DNA from 3 places in the Pseudarthrobacter sp. J1738 genome. Region 3 is predicted to be linked to each of the others. Evidence: riboswitches for the same ligand, from Rfam matches in the RefSeq annotation. Region 3 holds a riboswitch; each other region holds the start of a gene.
What was found. Region 3 has a riboswitch for thiamine pyrophosphate ahead of thiO (glycine oxidase ThiO). Riboswitches for the same ligand answer to the same signal wherever they lie in the genome.

Region 1: it holds a riboswitch for thiamine pyrophosphate, as region 3 does, so the genes downstream of both, thiC (phosphomethylpyrimidine synthase ThiC) here and thiO (glycine oxidase ThiO) in region 3, are expected to answer to the same signal.
Region 2: it holds a riboswitch for thiamine pyrophosphate, as region 3 does, so the genes downstream of both, ACQR35_RS00375 (ECF transporter S component) here and thiO (glycine oxidase ThiO) in region 3, are expected to answer to the same signal.

What each region holds. Positions count from the first base shown of each region.
Region 1 is NZ_JBNPEO010000002.1:271,648-278,048, reverse strand. Features, by position in the region: gene ffh (signal recognition particle protein) at 155-1,735, shown strand; gene ACQR35_RS04945 (alpha/beta fold hydrolase) at 1,837-2,388, shown strand; gene thiC (phosphomethylpyrimidine synthase ThiC) at 2,455-4,197, opposite strand; TPP riboswitch at 4,250-4,357, opposite strand; gene ACQR35_RS04935 (VOC family protein) at 4,516-5,343, shown strand; gene ACQR35_RS04930 (hypothetical protein) at 5,391-5,897, shown strand; gene rpsP (30S ribosomal protein S16) at 6,100-6,401, shown strand, end outside.
Region 2 is NZ_JBNPEO010000001.1:73,824-80,224, forward strand. Features, by position in the region: gene ACQR35_RS00360 (DUF4235 domain-containing protein) at 35-295, opposite strand; gene ACQR35_RS00365 (MMPL family transporter) at 347-2,923, opposite strand; gene ACQR35_RS00370 (TetR family transcriptional regulator) at 2,961-3,584, opposite strand; TPP riboswitch at 3,718-3,849, shown strand; gene ACQR35_RS00375 (ECF transporter S component) at 3,907-4,524, shown strand; gene ACQR35_RS00380 (ABC transporter ATP-binding protein) at 4,524-6,113, shown strand; gene ACQR35_RS00385 (energy-coupling factor transporter transmembrane component T family protein) at 6,110-6,401, shown strand, end outside.
Region 3 is NZ_JBNPEO010000001.1:616,144-622,544, forward strand. Features, by position in the region: gene ACQR35_RS02985 (DEAD/DEAH box helicase) at 1-96, opposite strand, end outside; gene ACQR35_RS02990 (RNB domain-containing ribonuclease) at 436-1,899, opposite strand; gene thiE (thiamine phosphate synthase) at 2,016-2,702, opposite strand; TPP riboswitch at 2,730-2,843, shown strand; gene thiO (glycine oxidase ThiO) at 2,831-4,102, shown strand; gene thiS (sulfur carrier protein ThiS) at 4,099-4,344, shown strand; gene ACQR35_RS03010 (thiazole synthase) at 4,346-5,122, shown strand; gene ACQR35_RS03015 (hypothetical protein) at 5,137-5,439, opposite strand; gene ACQR35_RS03020 (DUF3107 domain-containing protein) at 5,483-5,707, opposite strand; gene ACQR35_RS03025 (TetR/AcrR family transcriptional regulator) at 5,756-6,401, opposite strand, start outside.

The DNA of each region.
Region 1 (6,401 bases), on a different contig from region 3:
TTGGTACCCTAGATAGTCGAGTCGTGTCGCAAATGTTGGCACCGAGTAAAACCGGGGCCGCACTCGCGAGGCAACCAAAGCGCTGTTCCAGCGCTACAGGCTGCGGACGGCTCCAACATGCTCCTGGGAATCCACTGAAAGAAGTGCGCGGCACGTGTTCAATTCACTCTCTGACCGGTTGACAGCAACCTTCAAGAACCTGCGCGGCAAGGGCCGTCTCACCGAAGCGGACATTGACTCAACAGTCCGTGAAATCCGGCGTGCCCTCCTTGACGCTGACGTGGCAGTGTCCGTGGTCCGCGAATTCACTGGACGGGTCAAAGAACGTGCGCTTGGCGCCGAGGTCAATGCTGCCCTGAATCCCGGCCAGCAGATCGTCAAGATCGTCAATGAAGAGCTCGTTGAAATCTTGGGCGGTCAGACCCGCCGTATCCGGTTGGCCAAAACCGGACCCACCATCATCATGTTGGCCGGTCTCCAAGGTGCCGGTAAAACTACCCTCGCGGGCAAGCTGTCCAAGTGGCTCAAGTCCCAAGGCCACAGCCCCCTTCTGGTGGCCTGTGACCTTCAGCGCCCCAACGCAGTCACCCAGCTCCAGGTTGTTGGTAAGCGTGCCGGCGTTCCGGTTTACGCACCCCACCCGGGCGCCACTTCCACCGAATTGGATCAGCCTGCCGGTGACCCCGTTGCGGTGGCCCGCGCCGGTGTTGAAGAAGCACGTCAGAAGCTTCACGACGTCGTAATTGTGGACACCGCAGGCCGCCTCGGTGTTGACGCCGAAATGATGGATCAGGCTCGCCGGATCCGTCAGGCGATCATCCCGAACGAAGTTCTTTTTGTTATTGACTCGATGATTGGTCAGGACGCTGTTAACACGGCGATGGCCTTCGACGAGGGTGTTAACTTCACCGGTATTGTCCTCTCCAAGCTCGACGGCGACGCCCGCGGTGGTGCAGCACTCTCGGTAGCTTCCGTGACTGGCAAGCCCGTGATGTTCGCATCCACCGGTGAGGGTGTTGACGACTTCGAGTTGTTCCACCCGGACCGTATGGCTTCGCGCATCTTGGACATGGGTGACGTCCTGACTCTTATTGAGCAGGCAGAAAAGTCTTGGGACAAAGACGAAGCAGCTCGAATGGCGAAGAAGTTCGCCGATCAAGAAGACTTCACCCTTGATGACTTCCTGGCTCAGATGCAGCAGATCCGCAACATGGGATCCATGAAGAAGATGCTAATGATGATGCCCGGAGCTGCAGGGATGCGTCAGCAGCTCGAAAACTTTGACGAGCGCGAGATTGATCGTGTTGAGGCAATTGTTCGCTCCATGACTCCTCACGAGCGTGTGGCTCCGAAGATCATCAACGGGTCCCGTCGCGCACGTATTGCTCGCGGTTCCGGTGTTCACGTTTCCGAGGTCAACGGCCTGTTGGAGCGTTTCTCGCAGGCTCAGAAGATGATGAAGAAGATGGCAGCCGGTGGCGGAATGCCTGGCATTCCCGGCATGGGTGGCCCCGGTGGCGGCACGGCGCGTAAAAACGGCAAGAACGCACCGAAGAAGAAGGCTCGCTCCGGTAACCCGGCCAAGGCTGCGCAGGAACTCCGCGATGCCGAGGCCAAGCGTGCCAACGCTGCAAAGGCCGCACCGAGCGGTGCATCATTCGGCCAGCCCGGCGCCGACTTTGACCCCTCGGCACTGAATCTGCCCAAGGGATTCGATAAGTTCCTCGGCAAATAGTCACTGGGTTTTCCAGCATCTAGATGGCCCCGTTCACTTGATGGACGGGGCCATTTCTGTGCCTTCGGCCCAATGTCAGAGCAGTGTTCTAGGGTGGAGTAATGCAAAAGTCGCGCGTAGTTTTCGTCCCTGGTACTGGGCCTTCCGGCGCGCAAGCTTGGCCCCGCCAGCATGGCCTGTCCCTTGATTTTGATGCATTGTTCCTCAAAGCTGCCCCGAGTGATTATTCCTGGGAGCAGCGCAAGGCCGCGGTAGCGAGCGCCCTTGAAGACGGCGGCCATCTCGTGGCCCACGCCGAGGGTGCTGCCGACGCCATGTACGTGGCCCTCGAGCACCCGGAACTTGTTTCATCCCTGGCGCTTTTTGAACCGGCATGCCTCTCGCTCACCGCCGAACTGCCAGCCACTGCCGCATACCTTTCGGCCCATTCCAAGGATGAGCTCCGCCCCTGGGAGGCGCCGGTTCACATTGTCCCCGGCGTCCCCACTCTGGTGATCACCGGCGGTTGGGAACCAGTATTTGAGGAAGTGGCCCAGTATTTGGTGGGCACCGGCGCCGTTCACCGTACGACGCCGGGTGCTCACCGCCCGCAGGACAGCGTAGAAGCCGCCGGGCTACTGAAGTCCTTCCTGCGGAAACAGTCTCCTCGCTAGGGCTCAGACTCGGCGCCATTTGGCGCCGAGCTCCGCCCTAATCGGTTACAGCGGCGGCCATCCGTTCTAGTTTTGAGCCGGCAGTTCCAGCTCCGGCAAGTAGACCTTGGCACCGGAAGCCATAAATTCGGCGCTCTTCTCTCGCATGCCTTCCTGCGCTTGAGCAATCGCTGCCTGGGAATCGGCCGAACCGTAGGTGTCCCGGATGTCTTGGCTGATTCGCATGGAGCAAAACTTAGGCCCACACATGGAGCAGAAGTGCGCGGTCTTGGCCGGTTCGGCTGGCAGCGTCTCGTCGTGGAAAGACTCTGCAGTTTCGGGGTCCAGCGACAGGGCAAACTGATCGCGCCACCTGAATTCGAAGCGCGCCTTAGACAGGGCGTCGTCACGTTCATTCGCGCCGGGGTGGCCCTTAGCCAAGTCCGCTGCGTGAGCTGCAATCTTGTACGTAATCACACCCGTCTTAACGTCGTCCTTATTAGGCAGACCCAGGTGTTCCTTGGGGGTGACATAGCAGAGCATCGCGGTACCGTACCGGGCAATCTCGGTGGCGCCGATGGCCGAGGTGATGTGGTCATAACCTGGCGCAATGTCCGTCACAAGGGGGCCGAGTGTGTAGAACGGGGCACCCTTGCACAGCTCTTGCTGGCGTTCCACGTTCTCCCGCACCAAGTGGAACGGCACGTGGCCAGGCCCTTCCACCATAACCTGGACGTCGAACTCCCAGGCGCGTTGGGTCAATTCTGCGAGAGTGTCCAGCTCGGCGAACTGTGCTGCATCGTTGGCATCCGCCGTCGCGCCTGGCCGTAAACCATCGCCGAGCGAAAAGGCCACGTCGTACTGGGCGAAGATCTCACACAACTCGTCAAAGTGGGTGTACAAAAAGTTCTCTTGGTGATGTGCCAGGCACCAACCGGCCATAATCGAGCCGCCGCGCGAAACGATCCCGGTGACGCGGTTTGCGGTCAGCGGTACGTAGCGAAGCAGCACACCGGCGTGAATGGTCATGTAGTCCACACCTTGCTCGCACTGCTCAATCACCGTGTCCCGGAAAATTTCCCACGTGAGCTTGTTTGCCTCGCCGTTGACTTTTTCCAGGGCCTGATAGATCGGCACGGTGCCAATGGGAACGGGGGAGTTGCGGATGAGCCACTCGCGCGTGGTGTGAATGTCATCGCCGGTGGACAAATCCATCACCGTGTCAGCACCCCAGCGGGTGGCCCACTGAAGTTTGTCCACCTCTTCGGCAATGGAACTGGTCACCGCAGAGTTGCCAATGTTGGCGTTGATCTTGACCAAAAACGCTTTGCCAATGATCATCGGCTCGGACTCGGGATGGTTGATGTTGTTAGGAATGATGGCTCGGCCAGCTGCTACTTCGCTGCGGACCAATTCCACTTCGCAGTTTTCCCGCAGCGCCACAAACTTCATCTCCGGGGTTACAAGTCCCTGGCGCGCATAGTGCATTTGTGTGACGGTGCGCCCGGCAACTGCCCGACGCGGCACGGGCCGGGTTCCCTTCCACTCTGCGGAGGCGGCGCCGCGCCGCAGAGCCGACTTGCCGTCGTCGAGCAGGTTCCTGCCCCGCCCGGTGTAGGCCTCGGTGTCTTGGCGCTCGGAGATCCACGGAGCCCGGAACGGTTCCAAGCCCAGTACCGGGTCACTTCCTGGCCCGGCTGTTCGGTACAGCTGAAGCGGCGGGTTGGCCGCGCCGTTGGGGGACGGGTCCAAAGCCACTTCGGTGACGGGGACACGGATGCCACTTTCGGCGTCGGAAATATATGCCAAAGAGTGGGACGCGAGGCTCATTACGGGCGTTGGTGACTCGTTTTGGGTAGAGCTGTGCTGTGAATTTGTGGTGCTCAAGGTGTTGCTCACTTCCTTCGCCGGCATTACCCGGACAGGTTCAACGGTCGCAAGCTGCGTCAGCCTGATCTCAGCCCATGCATGGGCACCCGTGTGGTCGTAGACGAAGCTACCACAAGGAATCGCCACCCACTTGGAATAAATTGAAGCTTCAAGTAATTTAATAGAGTGAACCCACAACGAGAGCCGTTGCGATCCACGTCAGGAGATACCGTGTCCACTGGTGCAAACACCCAAGACCTTTTGCCCGCCGAGCTGAATATGGGCACGGTGATGCTCAAAGTCGGCGACCTCAAAATGATGTCCAAGTACTACCAGACAGCATTGGGCCTAGACGTTGTGGCCGAACAAGACGGCGGACTGTACCTGGGCCGCGGCGCCACCCCGGTAGTTCACCTCGCCCCGGCAGCTGGACTCCAACTGCCCTCCCGCGGCGAAGCCGGCTTGTTCCACACGGCAATCCTGTTCAAAGACCAGCCCTCGCTCGCCGCAACCGTAGCCACCGCAGCCAACTTTGAGCCGCAAGCTTTTGTAGGCAGCGCCGATCACCTGGTCAGCGAAGCCTTCTACTTCACTGACCCTGAAGGCAACGGAATTGAGCTCTACTTCGACAAGCCCCGCGAGTCCTGGAAATGGGACGGAGCGAACGTGGTGATGGACAATGTCGCCCTGCCGCCGCAGCAGTACCTCAACGATCACCTCAGCGAAGCATCCCTCGAGAACCAACGGCAAGCAGACGCAGGTGTGGGCCACGTCCACCTCCAAGTGGGAGACGTTGCCACAGCCGAAGACTTCTACGTCAAAACCCTCGGCTTTGAACGAACCGCAGGCTGGCACGGCCAAGCACTCTTCGTATCCGCCGGCGGATACCACCACCACATGGCCATGAACGTCTGGAACAGCCGAGGTGCCGGTCCCCGCAAGGACACCCTGGGCCTGGGCGAAGTTCTCATTGAAGTTCCAGCCAGCGATGACCTTGGTGCGCTCGCAGACCGGCTCAAGGTTGCTGGCTACGCCTCACACCACACCGGTGCCGAACTTCGCTTCGAAGACCCGTGGAAGAACCAAATCCGCGTTGCGGTGCGCTAAATCTGGAGGCACGCTGGGCTAGGCTGAAGCTGGCACCGTGAAAGCGGATGCCTAGTCCCATTGAGCAGCACTACAGCGAGGTCATCGTGCCGGAAATCACCAGCTTCACTGAAGTATTTGTAGCCACTCACGACGCAGCACTCAAACATGCAAAAGCCCTCGAAGCTGCCAGTAATGGCGCGGCGCTCGTTGCCTCCTACGCCGGGGCTGTCCGCATCCCCAACATCTCCGACTATGAGATCGAACAACTCGGAGACGTAGCCGGCGCGGCAGTACACGCTGGGGGAGCAGACTTTGAACTCTCCATGGTTGACGTGGACTCTGACTCCTTGCTCGCCGTCCCCGCGCCAATGGTGCGCGTCCTGGCTGAACTCTTGAGCTATGAGAGTGAAGGCGAAGGCGACGTCCTCGAAGAAGTGTCCACCACGTGGGCTGGGCAAGAGGACATGCCGTTCGACGCCGCCGCTGCCGCCGGCCATGTGCGTGCTCTGGCCAAGCTTGCTGCAGAAGTAGACGAAGCCAGCCGCACCCAGCTGTACGTTTTTGCTGTTTAGAACCTTCCGTCCCACCCAAAACGCGCCGGCTAGGGGACCTTTCGCAAAATAGTCGAGGCTCTGGCATAATGGACAGGTACTCGATGCGCGCGGCCCCTCTCTCTGCGTGATGTCTTGTCCTTCCGAAACCGCAAGTATGGCCCGCCCCACGGGTGCAGAACCGCGGATTCACCCCGTTTCAGAAACAGGAGTGACCACAAAAGTGGCCGTAAAGATTCGCCTTAAGCGCTTCGGTAAGATGCGCGCACCGTACTACCGCATTGTTGTAATGGACTCCCGCGCCAAGCGCGACGGCCGTGCCATTGAAGAAATCGGTAAGTACCACCCCACCGAAGAGCCCTCGTTCATCGAGGTTAGCTCCGAGCGTGCACAGTACTGGCTTTCTGTGGGCGCACAGCCCACCGAGCAGGTTGCTGCGATCCTCAAGATCACCGGTGACTGGCAGAAGTTCAAGGGCTTGCCCGGCCAGGAAGGCACCTTGAAGACCAAGGCTGCCAAGGAAGC
Region 2 (6,401 bases), 540 kb from region 3:
GTGATCAGGGTCTATGACGCGGCGTGCGATGGCCCTAGACGATGTCCTGAGTCTTGTTGAATCGAGCAATGGCTCGCTGGGTTCCACGGCCTGTGAGCACCTGAATAACGGTACTCACCGAACCGGAAATCAGGGCGAAAACCAATGCCTGACGCAGGCTAGATTCGGCCTCATCGCCGGGCTTAGGCGGCTTGTTGCCAGTGGCCTTGAGCCACGCAGCGTTGACGAGCTTGCTGCCAACAATTCCTGCACCGATGCTTACGCCCGTGCCCAACAGTTTCAGCAAAATGTTCATTGATCACTCCTCGTGATGGGAATTTTTCCTGCGAACAACTCTGGATCCAGCCTAGCGTCTGTGAGCGGGCGCGTCTTTCTCTGCTGCCACAGATTCTTCAACAGCAGATTCTTCAGCTGGCGACGAGGTGAGGGCCACGATCTTGGCACCTTCCACATCAACGTCCGGCAAAATGCGCTCGAGCCACTTCGGCAGCCACCAAGCTGCCTTGCCCAACAAGTGCATGGCTGCCGGGATGATGGTCATGCGAACAATAAAGGCATCCACCAGCACACCGAACGCCATGGCAAAGCCCATGGGCCGGACCATTGTCAGATGGCTGAAGATGAACCCGGCAAACACACTGGTCATAATGATCGCAGCAGCGGTGACCACCTTCGCTGCATGGCTGAACCCGCTTCGCACAGCCCGCTGAGCCGTGGCGCCATGCATGTAGGCCTCGCGCATACCCGAGGCAATAAACACTTGGTAGTCCATGGCCAAACCGAACAGCACACCAATGAGAATGATCGGCAAGAAGCTCAGCACTGCGCCGGGGTGGTGAACGTCAAAGATGTTTCCCAGCCAGCCCCACTGGTACACGGCCACCACTCCACCAAATGCCGCGGCAAGGGAGAGTAGGAAGCCAGCCGTTGCTAGCAGCGGAACAATGATGGAGCGGAACACCAGCATCAGCAAGATCAGTGAAAGGCCCACCACAATCACTAAATACAGTGGTAGGGCGTCGCCGAGCTTGTTGGAAACATCCACGTTGGCGGCGGTTTGACCGGTCAAACCGATGGTGACGTCCTCAGAAGACTTCAACTCCGTGCCTTTAGCCCGCAGATCGGAAACCACCTTGACCGTCGAGGCGCTGGCCGGCCCTTCCTTGGGGATGATCTGGAAAACCGCAGTAGTGCGGTCCTCGCTCAGAGCAACCGGAACTGCAGCCTGAACATTCTCCACAGTGCGCAGAACTTCCGAGATGTTGTATTCCTTGGTTTGGGCATCGGCTTCGCTCAGCCCGGAAGGCAGCTTGGCCACCAACACGATGGGGCCGTTCATGCCTTCACCGAAGTTCTGGCCAACAGTGCTGTACGCCTTGTAGGCGCTCGAATCGGCAGGTTCCGTCCCGCCGTCGGGTAGTGCCAAACGTAGCTGGGTGGCGGGGATTGCCACCAGGCCCAAGGCAATCACACTGACCACCAAGGAGAGCCACGGGTGTTTGGTGACAAAACCGCCCCAACCGTGGGAACCGTCGTCGTCCTTGGCGTGGTGTGCGGTGTGCGCGAGGTGCTTTTCGCGCCTCTTCCATGCACGCTTGGAAATCAACTTGGTGCCAATGACGCCTAGGAGTGCCGGGGTGAGCGTGATGGCAACGGCCACGGAAATCGCCACAGTTGCTGCTGCAGCAATACCCATCACGGCAAGGAATGGCAGGCCCGGAACAACCAGTGCGGCAAGGGCGATCACCACGGTGAGGCCGGCAAAGGTCACCGCGTTACCGGCCGTTCCGGTGGCGCGGGCGATCGATTCGCCCATCTCCATGCCCTCAAGCAGCTGGTTCCGGTGGCGGTTGACGATGAACAAGGAGTAGTCAATGCCCACCGCGAGGCCGATCATTAGGCCGAGCATCGGGGAAACAGAGCTCATCTCAATCACGCCGGTCAGTGCGAACGTTCCGCCCACACCCACACCCACACCGATGATGGCCATCAGGAGCGGCAGCCCCGCAGCAACCAGGGTGCCGAGCATCAGCAGCAGCACCAATGCAGCCACGGCCAGGCCTACGATTTCGGCCGTACCAAAGAGCTCAGAAACGTCTTCAACAATTTCCTTGCTGAAATAGATCTCCACGCCGGAGGACTTGGCCTTATTCACCACGTCCTGAACTTGCTCGCGCTGAGCCGGGGTTAGGGCGTTGATGGAGGTGTTGAACTGGATTTGTGCCACCGCGGCGTTGCCGTTTTCGGAGACAAAGCGCATACCTTCGGAAGACTTTTGCTGACGCTTGCCGAGGTCCAGTTTGCTCTGTGCATCGGTAAGTTCCTGGGCGCTGGCTTTAGCTTGAGCCACGCCGTCGTTGTATTGCTTTTCAGCGGCCTCTAACTGTGCGGCGGCTGCAGCGGCCTGAGCTGCGGGGATTTGGACACCAGCTGCTTGAGCCTGGGCGGCTTGGGCCTTGCCTGCATCTATCTGCGCTTTGGCGGCATCGAGTTGTTTCTGACCGGCGGCTAGCTGGGCCTTGCCGTCGTCGATCTTCTTCTGGTTGGCTTCCAAGGTGGCGAGGGCGCCATCCAGCTGAGCTTGGGTGGTGAAGGGGTCTACCGAGCTTTCCACCACGTCAACGCTGGAGAGGTCCTTGAGCGCTGCGGAGATGGCAGTTTTTTGCGCATCAGTAATTGCCGCACCATTGCTGCCTTCAAACACCACGGGGGCGCTGCCGCCAGCGGACTTGGGCAGCTCTTGTTTCAACTCATCGAGGACCCGCTGCGTTTCGGTTCCCGGGATCTTGAAGTTGTTGGATGTGGTGCCGTGGAAAGCGACGGCGGAACCACCGACGGCGACCAGGAGGGCCAGCCAAAAGGTGACCACCCACCGGCGGTGCTGGTAGGAGAATTTTCCGAGCCGGTAAAGCAAAAGAGCCATGGGAAGACCGTTCTAGGACGTGGGTTGAGGCGGAAAGTTAGTGGGCAAAACCGTCGCGCAACAGCGAGATGGATTCCACGAGAAGTTGGCGTAGTTCAGCGAGTGATTCGGGGGTGTTGTCTTTGCCGCCGTGGCGTTCCAGCCAGATTTCCATGGCGGCTTTTCCGCACGCGATCACCGCGCCAACCATGGCGCGTACGTAGAGCTGATCAGTGTCCGGGCCTAATCGTTGCAAGGTGGCTTCGGTGAGCCGGGCGGTGGCGTTGTCCCAGGCTTCGAGCTGAAAACGGGACATTTGAGCTTGCCCTATGGTCAACGAACACACCTCGGCCATGGGGCCAAGATGGCCCGGATCTGCCAGTGCGGACACGGCCGCGATGGCTGAGTCCAAGAGCGATTCATCCGCAGGTCGGTCATAAAAACTCGCAATTGCGACGTCGAGGAAACCCTCGGTGGTCGCGGCGAGGGCGGCTTCGGGGCTGGGGAAGTAGTTGAAGAACGTGCGGCGTGAAATGCCGGCTTCTTCGGCGAGCTGGTCTGCGGTGAACTGGCCGAGGCCATGGTTGCGTAGCAGTAACAGCGCAGCCTGAATGATGGCCTGCCGAGTGGCGAGTTTGTTTTGTTCGCGCCGGGAGTGCAGTTCTGGAGCGGTGAGTGTCACTCGCTCAGCTTAGAGCCTTAAGTGCACGCAGTGCAAAATTGCCCGGAGTGTAAGGATTTTAGAAAGTTTCAGGCCTCCACCTGCGTCCGCGCGCCCCTACGGGTGTAAAGTTGACCACGCCCATCAGGGCAGATTTATACGACAGGGGAGCGCCGCCGTCGGACCTTAACGGGTCAGCTGTGTGGGTGCTGAGAGTGCGGATGACCGCAGACCCTCGAACCTGATCCGGTTAGTACCGGCGATAGGGAGTCGAGTTCTCGAAGTGTGCCGGGGCCGCAAGACGCCGGGGCGCTTTCCCCTCCTGTTTCCTCAGGAGGAAGACATGACAACGCAAGTAGCCGCTCAGCAACGTAAAAGCTGGCGCGTAGTAGACATTGTGGTTGCGGCACTGATTGCCGTAGCCGGTGGCGTTATTTTCTGGGCTTGGTCCCAAGGCGCCAATCTTATTTCCCCCGCAACCGTGGCGTACCCGCCGCTGTCCGGACTCTATGCCGGTGGCTGGATGATTCCGGCAGTATTGGGCATGCTGATCATCCGCAAGCCCGGTGCCGCACTCTTTTGTGAGGCTGTAGCATCCATGGGCGAGTTGCTGATGGGTTCCCAGTATGGGGTTACGGTGCTGATCTCCGGCATTCTGCAGGGTTTGGGCGCCGAGTTAGTGTTCGCTGCGCTGAAGTACCGCAACTTTAATCTCACCGCTTCCCTGCTGGCCGGTGCAGGCGCTGGTTTGTTCTGTGGCCTCAATGACTGCTTCCTCCCGTGGGGTTGGAACATTGCCTATTCCGGTGCGGACAAGCTCGTCTACATCGTCTTCACCACCATCTCCGGAGCCATCATCGCCGGTGCGTTGTCGTGGATCGCCACGCGCGGCTTGGCCACCACCGGCGTATTGAGCTCCTTTGCCTCGCGCCGTGCTGACAAGGAGCCGGCGTTCTCCTGATGGCCTCATCAGCTGCGGCTTTCCGGCCGGCAAGCGTCCGGGCGCAGGGCTGGGGGTGGCGGCATGCTGGCCGCTCCACCCCGGCCGTCCGCGGGCTAGATTTGGATATTCGGCCCGGCGAACGGGTACTACTTTTGGGCCCGTCCGGTGCCGGAAAGTCCACGGTTTTACATGCCCTCGCCGGCGTTTTGGGAGATAACGACGCCGGGGCCGCGCCTCACGCCGCTACCGCACCTAGGGCGGTAAGCGACACTGAGGAATCCGAGCAACAGGGCACCTTGCTGCTGGACGGCTTGGATCCGCGGGCGGCCCGCGGCCGGGCAGGGTTAGTTCAGCAAGACCCGGAAAGCCAAGTGGTGTTGAGCCGCATTGGTGACGATGTGGCGTTCGGTGCGGAGAACCTGGCCGTGCCCCGCGAGGAAATCTGGCCACGGGTGCGCGAGGCGCTGGCCGACGTCGGACTTTCTCACTTGCCTTTGTGGCACTCCACGGCGGAACTGTCCGGTGGTCAGAAACAGCGCCTCGCGTTGGCGGGGGTATTGGCGATGCGCCCTGGGATCATTTTGTTGGACGAGCCCACCGCAAATCTGGACCCGGCCGGTGTGCTGGAAGTCCGCGATGCCGTGGAACGCTGTGTGGAGAAAACTGGTGCCACACTACTGGTGGTTGAGCACCGGGTCTCCGTATGGAAAGACCTCGTGGACAGGATCGTGGTGCTGGGCCCGGACGGTGTGCTTTCGGACGGACATCCGGGCGCGGTGCTGACCCACAATGAGGACCTGCTCAAAGCGGCCGGGGTGTGGGTGCCGGGCTGGGTGCCCGAAGTTCGGGGACGCAACGCCACGGTTATGGCCGAAGATCTTGGAAACAAGCCGCTACTGAGCGCAATGGACCTCGCTGTGTCCCGCAAAAAAGCCACACGCCGCGGATTTAGACGAATCCCAGCCGTCCCGGTTCTTAATGGTGTTAATACTGTCCTGAAGCATGGCGAAGCCCTGAGTGTTACCGGGCCAAACGGTGCCGGAAAATCCACTTTTGCCCTGACCTTGGCCGGGCTGCTGGCTCCCGTCTCTGGCCAGGTCAATGCTGGCGAGCCACTGGCTCGCGGCGCGGGAACTGACCCCTACCGATGGAAGCCCAAGGAACTGATCGAGCGGATTGGCACGGTATTTCAGGAACCCGAGCATCAATTTGTGACAGGAAAAGTGATCGACGAACTGCACTTTGGGCCTGCGCAATTGGGCCGCGGTGACGAGCGCGTTGAAGAGCTTATGGCCCGCTTGCGGTTGGAAAAACTTGCCGACGCCAACCCGTATACCCTTTCCGGCGGTGAAAAACGGCGACTCTCCGTTGCCACAGTGCTGGCCGCGCACCCCGATGTTTTGGTCTTGGATGAGCCAACCTTCGGGCAGGACGCCAATACATGGGCCGAACTTGCGTCCTTGCTCACCGAGCTCCTGGACGCCGGGACCGCCGTTGTCGCAGTCACGCACGACGCCGAATTCACTCACGTTTTGGGTGGGGCTCAGTTGAAACTGAGTCCGGAAGCGCACTCGGAAGCGCACTCGGAAAGGGAAGCGCAGGCATGAGCGCCACGGTACCTTTGCCGCATAACGACACCCAAACCCCCGGTGGGGCGCTGCTGAGCCGGGCCAATCCGCTGGCCAAATTCGCCGCCGTCGTAATCATTACCTTGGCGCTGGTGCTGTCCATTGACTGGCTGTCAGCCTCCGTGGCTCTCGCAGCTGAATTGCTGATACTGCCGCTGGCCGGGCTGAGTGCTCGGCAATTGTTCCAGCGAGGCTGGCCACTACTCTTGGCGGCGATCCTGGGCGGTTGGTCTACGGCGCTGCTGGCGCCGGAACACGGGAGAATGC
Region 3 (6,401 bases):
TTTAGCTACCGCGGTGGTAACGATGGTCTCTTCAGGCTCAAGGACTTCCGTACCGGAGGCATCGCTGAGGATTTCATGGGTGTGCAATTCACTCACAGGGAGTTTCCTTATTCATTTGGGCCGCGCGTTGTGCTCGACGTAGAGGTAGAACGTTGTTCCGGACCTTCGGAGCACACGGTAAACGCGCAGACAATTCCAGTGGAGCCGATCGCGGTTTTTCTAGGCGCCGGCACTGGGACCGGCGGTTCATTATCAGTCCGCGTAGGGGCGGGATTGTTGATTTCAGGGACCGCATCAGCTGCGGCCAGCGAAGTTTGGTGGTTCAATCAACGACCGGGCATCCATAACTACTTTTTCAGTCTAGCCGTAGAGCAGCCGAATCACGGGATCGCGCCACAAGGTGGGCTACCTTGTGGCGCTGGCAACGCTGAGTGCTTAGCCCACGCGTTGGAGCACAATCTCGCGTTTGACGATGTCTACCGAGACCAGTTTGACCCTCACTACGGTGCCAGCTTCCATTTCGCCTTCGCAGCGAGCAGCGACAGCAGGTTCGGCAATTTGAACTATTCCGTAGGGAACGTGATCCGGCTTGCCGTTGCCGTCTCGGGACCCCGAAATGACCACTGCTTCAAATTCCCGGCCCACCAGAGGACTCAAAATCGCAGCCTCAATGGTGTCTATGGAGACACGTTCAAGTTTGGACGCCAACTGGTCTGAAGCCGTCATAATCTCAGGCAATTGCGCCAAAGACTCCCTTGCCCAGGCAGGGACTTCTTGGCCGTTACTCAAAGCCTCACAAATAACAAGACTCCAACGGTCAACGAGGCGGCGCAACGGTGCAGTGGTGTGCGCGTACGGAGCCCCAATGGCTGCCTGAACCGTTTCTTGCGGAACGTCCCCGTCAAAGGGGGTGTAGCCGGCTCCGCGGAACAAAACGCCGGCCGAATGCAAAATGGCCAAGTGCTTGGGGTTGCTTGGATCAAGGGTGCGCAGATATTCACCATAGGAGATCGAGGAGTCCCATTTTTGACCCAATGCAGCAGTCTGCAAGGTAAATGCTTTCAGAGATTTTTCATCGGGAGCAGGCATGGTCCGCAGAATGCCCACCTTCCCCTTGAGCATAATGTCAGCGGCCGCCATTCCGGTGAGCAATGAAATTTGTGCGTTCCAATCCTCAACGGGTAGTTGCGGGGCTGCCACAATCCGGTAGGTTATGCCGGAACCACCGGGGACTTGTTCGATCTCCTGCTCGGGGATGTTCAGGCTCGCACCGCCGCGCTTGCGTTCTAGTTCAATGCGTTTGAGGCCGATCTCTTTGAGCAGCTGAAGACTCTCTGAGGCGGTGCCGTTGTCGATCTGCTCTTGAACACCTTGATAGTTAAGTTTGGCTCGGCTGCGGACTTGAGCACGGCGGACGACGGCGGAGGTCAGCTCGGCATTGGCGTCGAGTTCGAATTCCCACACATAGGCAGCTCGAAGCTGATCTGGCAGCAGGCTGCCAGCGTCTTCGGAAATAATCTCTGGGTGCAGAGGGATGCGGCCGTCCGGAGCGTAAAAAGTCTGACCACGACGGCGAGTCTCAGCATCCAGTTCGCCGCCTGGGTTCACAAAAGACGGCACGTCAGCAATCGCGTAGAGAACTTTGTAGCCGTCGCCGGCCCGTTCCAAATACATGGCTTGGTCAAGGTCAGTTGAGCTGGGTGGATCTATCGTCACAAATTCAAAGGCCGTGAGGTCAAGGCTTGGAAGCTGATGCTTAGCCACAGCAGCTTCTGCGTCTTGGACGGCCACTGGAGGATATTCCAAGGGCAGTTTGAGCTCAGTTTTTAGGGCACTCAGTGCACCTGCCAATTGGCTCTGCGGGTCAAGGGCGCGTGGGGCTATCCGTTGATGAGACACGAAATTCAGGCTAGCGGGAAAAGCCACCTTAGTGGCGGAAATAGCGTCAAATTCTTCGTCACGATTGCCGCAGCTCCGTCCGCTCCACCGATTCTTGGCCCGTCTGAGCAAGAAATCTAGCTGTTGGCCACGTCGTCTTGGCTGGGTAACGCTTCAAGCAACTTGAGGGCCGCTTCAGCAGGATCGCTAGCCTCGGTAATGGCGCGAACCACCACCACACGCTGGGCCCCAGCTTCCACCACTTGGCCGATGTTGCTCAGGTCAATCCCGCCGATTGCGAACCAAGGGATCTGAATGGGGCCATCGATTTTGGCTGCTGCTTGAGCCGCATATTCCACCAATTCCAGCCCGACGGCGGCCCGGCCGGGTTTGGTGGGAGTCGCCCACAGTGGGCCTACACAGAAGTAGTCCAAACCTTTACGGCCCGGGGCTGCAGCAATGGCGGCGTCCACTTGGGCTGGGGAGTGAGTGGACATACCTATCACCGTTTTTTTGCCCAGCACTTTTCGAGCAAAGTCGAAGGGGAGATCATCCTGCCCAATGTGGAACACCGGAGCTTGTGCAAGGCTCGCCACGTCGGCGCGATCGTTGACGGCCCACAACCGTCCGTGCCGTGTAGCGGCTGCCTCAAGAACTTTGAGTGCTTCCAGCTCCGTGGCCACATCAATGTTCTTGTCCCGCAGCTGGATGATGTCAACGCCACCGGAAAATGCGGCGTCAACAAAGTCGGCAAAATCTCCGCGTTCGGTGCGCGCATCGGTGCACAGGTAGAGGCGGGCAGCATGGTGGACGTGTTGGCTCATAAGAACCAGCGTAGTTCCTTTAGACTGGGCGAGTACTGCGGGAGCTTGAACACGGTGTTGTTCACGGCTGAGAGGGCTTTAGTGCCGACCGTTATACCTGATCCGGATAGTGCCGGCGTAGGGAAGGAATGAAGATGGCCGTAGAGGCTGACGTTGCCGTCATTGGCGCGGGCATTGTGGGGATGGCTATCGCATACCAAGCCCTCACGTCTGGCCGTTCGGTGGTGCTGATTGATCCAGCACCCGGAACCGGCGCCACCCACGCTGCAGCAGGGATGCTGGCACCAGTGAGTGAGCTCCATTATCAAGAGCAGCAACTCCTTGAACTCACTCTCGAATCGGCCCGATTGTGGCCAGAGTTTGCACGTCCGTTTGCTCCGAACGCCGGTTACCAGAACACAGAAACACTGCTATTGGGTGTGGACGCGGCCGATCGTCGGGCCCTAGCGGACCTGTACGCGGAACAACTTCGTCAAGGACTCAACGTACAACCACTAACGGTGTCACGGGCCCGCAGTGCGGAGCCGCTATTGGCCCCAGGGCTGTCGGCCGCTTACACCATTCCCCAAGACCACCAAGTGGATCCACGGCGAATTCACGCAGCACTTTTAGAGACCTTTATTAACGACGGCGGCATTCACCTGAGCGAGCGCGCGCTCGGCTTGGTGTGGAGTGATGCCAGGGTCGCGGGAGTGGACCTTGGAGATGGCCGCACGGTCAGGTCACAAGAAGTGGTAGTTGCTAATGGAACTTACGCAGAAGAGTTGCAAGGGCTTCCACCCGGTCTTCGGCTGCCCCTGCGGAAAGTGTACGGGGATATTCTTCGCCTCCGGGTGCCTTCAAAATTGCGTCCGCTGCTGACCGCCACTGTGCGCGGAAGCGTCCATGGTGTTCCCGTTTACATTGTGCCTCGAGAGGACGGGACGGTAGTTATTGGTGCCACCTCCCGTGAGGACAATAGCTCCGGTGTTTCTGCCGGAGGCGTTTACCAACTGCTCCGCGACGCCCAATCGTTGGTTCCGGCCGTGGCTGAGCTCGAACTTTTCGAGTCCACTTCAAGGCCACGTCCAGGTACTCCAGACAACGCCCCGCTCCTGGGGCGAGTTGCCGCATCCACACTGCACTGTGACAACTCAAGCTCTGACAACTCAAGCTCTGACAACTCAAGCTCTGGCCACTCAAGTTCGGATCCAAGGAGCCAGCTCAATCCCAAAAGCCAGGACATTCCGGGGTTGATTGTGGCCACCGGGTTCTTCCGCCACGGCGTTCTCCTTGCGCCTGTTGCAGCCCAGATTTGCCGCCAACTTATGGACAGAATAGCGGACGTACGGTGGGCGCCTTTTAGACCGGACAGATTTTCCCTACCCACAACTCACAGCAAGGACCGGGAGCATTCGTGACCACGCTCAATATTTCACTCAACGGGGAGCCACACAGCCTTAGCGCTGGAGCCACCGTTGCAGACCTTGTCCAAGCCGTCACGGGCAGAACGATCAATGAACAAGGACAAGCCGTTGACGGCCGCAGGCTGGGTATTGCTGTTGCCCGCAACGCAGCGGTGGTGCCACGAAGCCAATGGCGCGGAACAACGCTTTGTTCGGAAGACGACGTCGAACTCGTTACAGCAGTACAGGGAGGCTGAAATGTCCAAGGACCAACTTCACATCGACGGCGTGGCACTGAATTCGCGGCTTATTATGGGCACTGGAGGTGCGCCAAGCCTGGACGGTTTGGGGGCGGCGCTGGTGGCTTCCGGGACTGAACTCACCACCGTGGCCATGCGCCGCTATTCACCTGCCACGGCAGGCTCGCTCTTCGAACTGCTGCAAAGCCACGGGATCCGCGTTCTGCCCAACACGGCTGGTTGCTACACCGCTCGCGACGCTGTTTTGACAGCTGAACTGGCACGAGAAGCCCTAGAGACCAACTGGGTGAAGCTTGAGGTTATAGCCGACGAGCAAACCCTGCTCCCGGATGCCGTGGAGCTAGTTCAAGCGACCGAACAACTCGTGGCAAGTGGGTTCCAAGTGTTCGCTTACACCAACGACGATCCGGTTCTGGCGTTGCGTCTGGAAAACTTAGGCGCTGCCGCCGTCATGCCACTCGGTGCTCCGATTGGGACAGGCTTGGGCATCCTCAACCCGCACAACATCGAACTGATCGTTGCCCGCGCCAACGTCCCGGTAGTGCTCGACGCCGGAATCGGCACGGCCTCGGACGCGGCCCTTGCCATGGAGCTAGGCTGCGACGCAGTGCTGTTGGCAACTGCAGTGACCCGGGCTCAGGACCCCGTGATGATGGGCGAGGCCTTTCGCCACGCGGTGGCAGCAGGGCGTCTTGCCCGGCTCGCAGGGCGAATCCCTAAGCGTGAGCACGCCCTAGCGTCCTCACCCATGCAGGGCCGGGCTGAATTTTTGTAGAGAGCGGCCTAAAGCTAGGCGCGGAGAATAGCTGTGAGGCGCTCGCGGTCACTGGCTTCGCGCTGTTTACGCAAGGGAACAACCACAGCGACGGCAGCTGCTGTACCAAGAACAATCGGCAGCACCCAAGGGATCCACGTCAGGCCAGGTTGATAGCCAAAGCCCAACGCGATCACCACCATCCAGCACACGCATGCCACAGCTACGCCCAACCCAGCAGGCAAAGCTGCACCGTAAGAGGTGTGGTGCTTGTCTGTGCCCCACACGATGGCTCCGGCGGCAATGACTGCAAGAACGGCAATAATCAGTGAAAGCACGCGAGCGTCCCTTTCCTTGGCCTCAAACAGCTACAAAAGGGGTCTAGACGGTGCCAAATCCCACACGACGGACTTCTTCAGCACCAATCTCTACGTAACCCAAAACCTTGCCAGGAACGATGATTTGGCGGCCCTTCTCATCCGTCAGACGCAAATCCGTTCCGTTAGCGATTGCCTCGGAGACAATCTTGGCTACGGCATCGGCGTCCTGTGAAGACTCGAGCGAAATTTCACGTCCAACGTTTTGGATACCAATCTTTACTTCCACAACAAGGCCTCCCAGCCATCAGAATTCAACAGGTTATTCATTTGTAGCTCAGGACTCCTTGGGGAAGCGACTGATTCCGCGCCAAGCTAAACGGTAGACCAGATCACTTGCAACATCGAGGTCCAAATCGCCGTCGGTTTCTAGCCAATAGCGGGCACTTACCTGCGCTAACCCGGCTAGGCCGCGGCCCAAGAGTTCTGCTTCCAGCGGTGCCAACTTGGTGTCTTCAGCGATCACGGCGGCCACCGCCTCAGCAAAGGTTCGGTTGAACGTTTCCAATCGAGCATTAACGTCAGCGTCATTGGTTAGTCCGGACTCGAACACTAGACGATGGGCTTGATCGTCACTAGCAATAAAGCGGAAATAGGCGCGCATCACGGCCTGAACACGTTCTTTGTTGTCCTGAGTGGAGTTTAGTGCGCCCAAGAGCAGTCCGGTCAGTTCTTCAAGATTGCTATCCAAAAGGGCCAAATAAAGCTCGCGTTTGGATGGGAAGTGCTGGTAGAGCACAGGCTTGGAGACACGGGCAGTTTCAGCGATTTCGTCCATCGCGGCACCGTGGTAACCATTGGCCACAAACACTTCAAGAGCCGCATGGAGCAACTGCGCACGGCGCTCGTCGCGCGGTAGACGTGCGGACCGAGCATTCGCCTGGGATGTTTCTTGCGTGGTGCGCGTCCTGCTCACTTCCGGT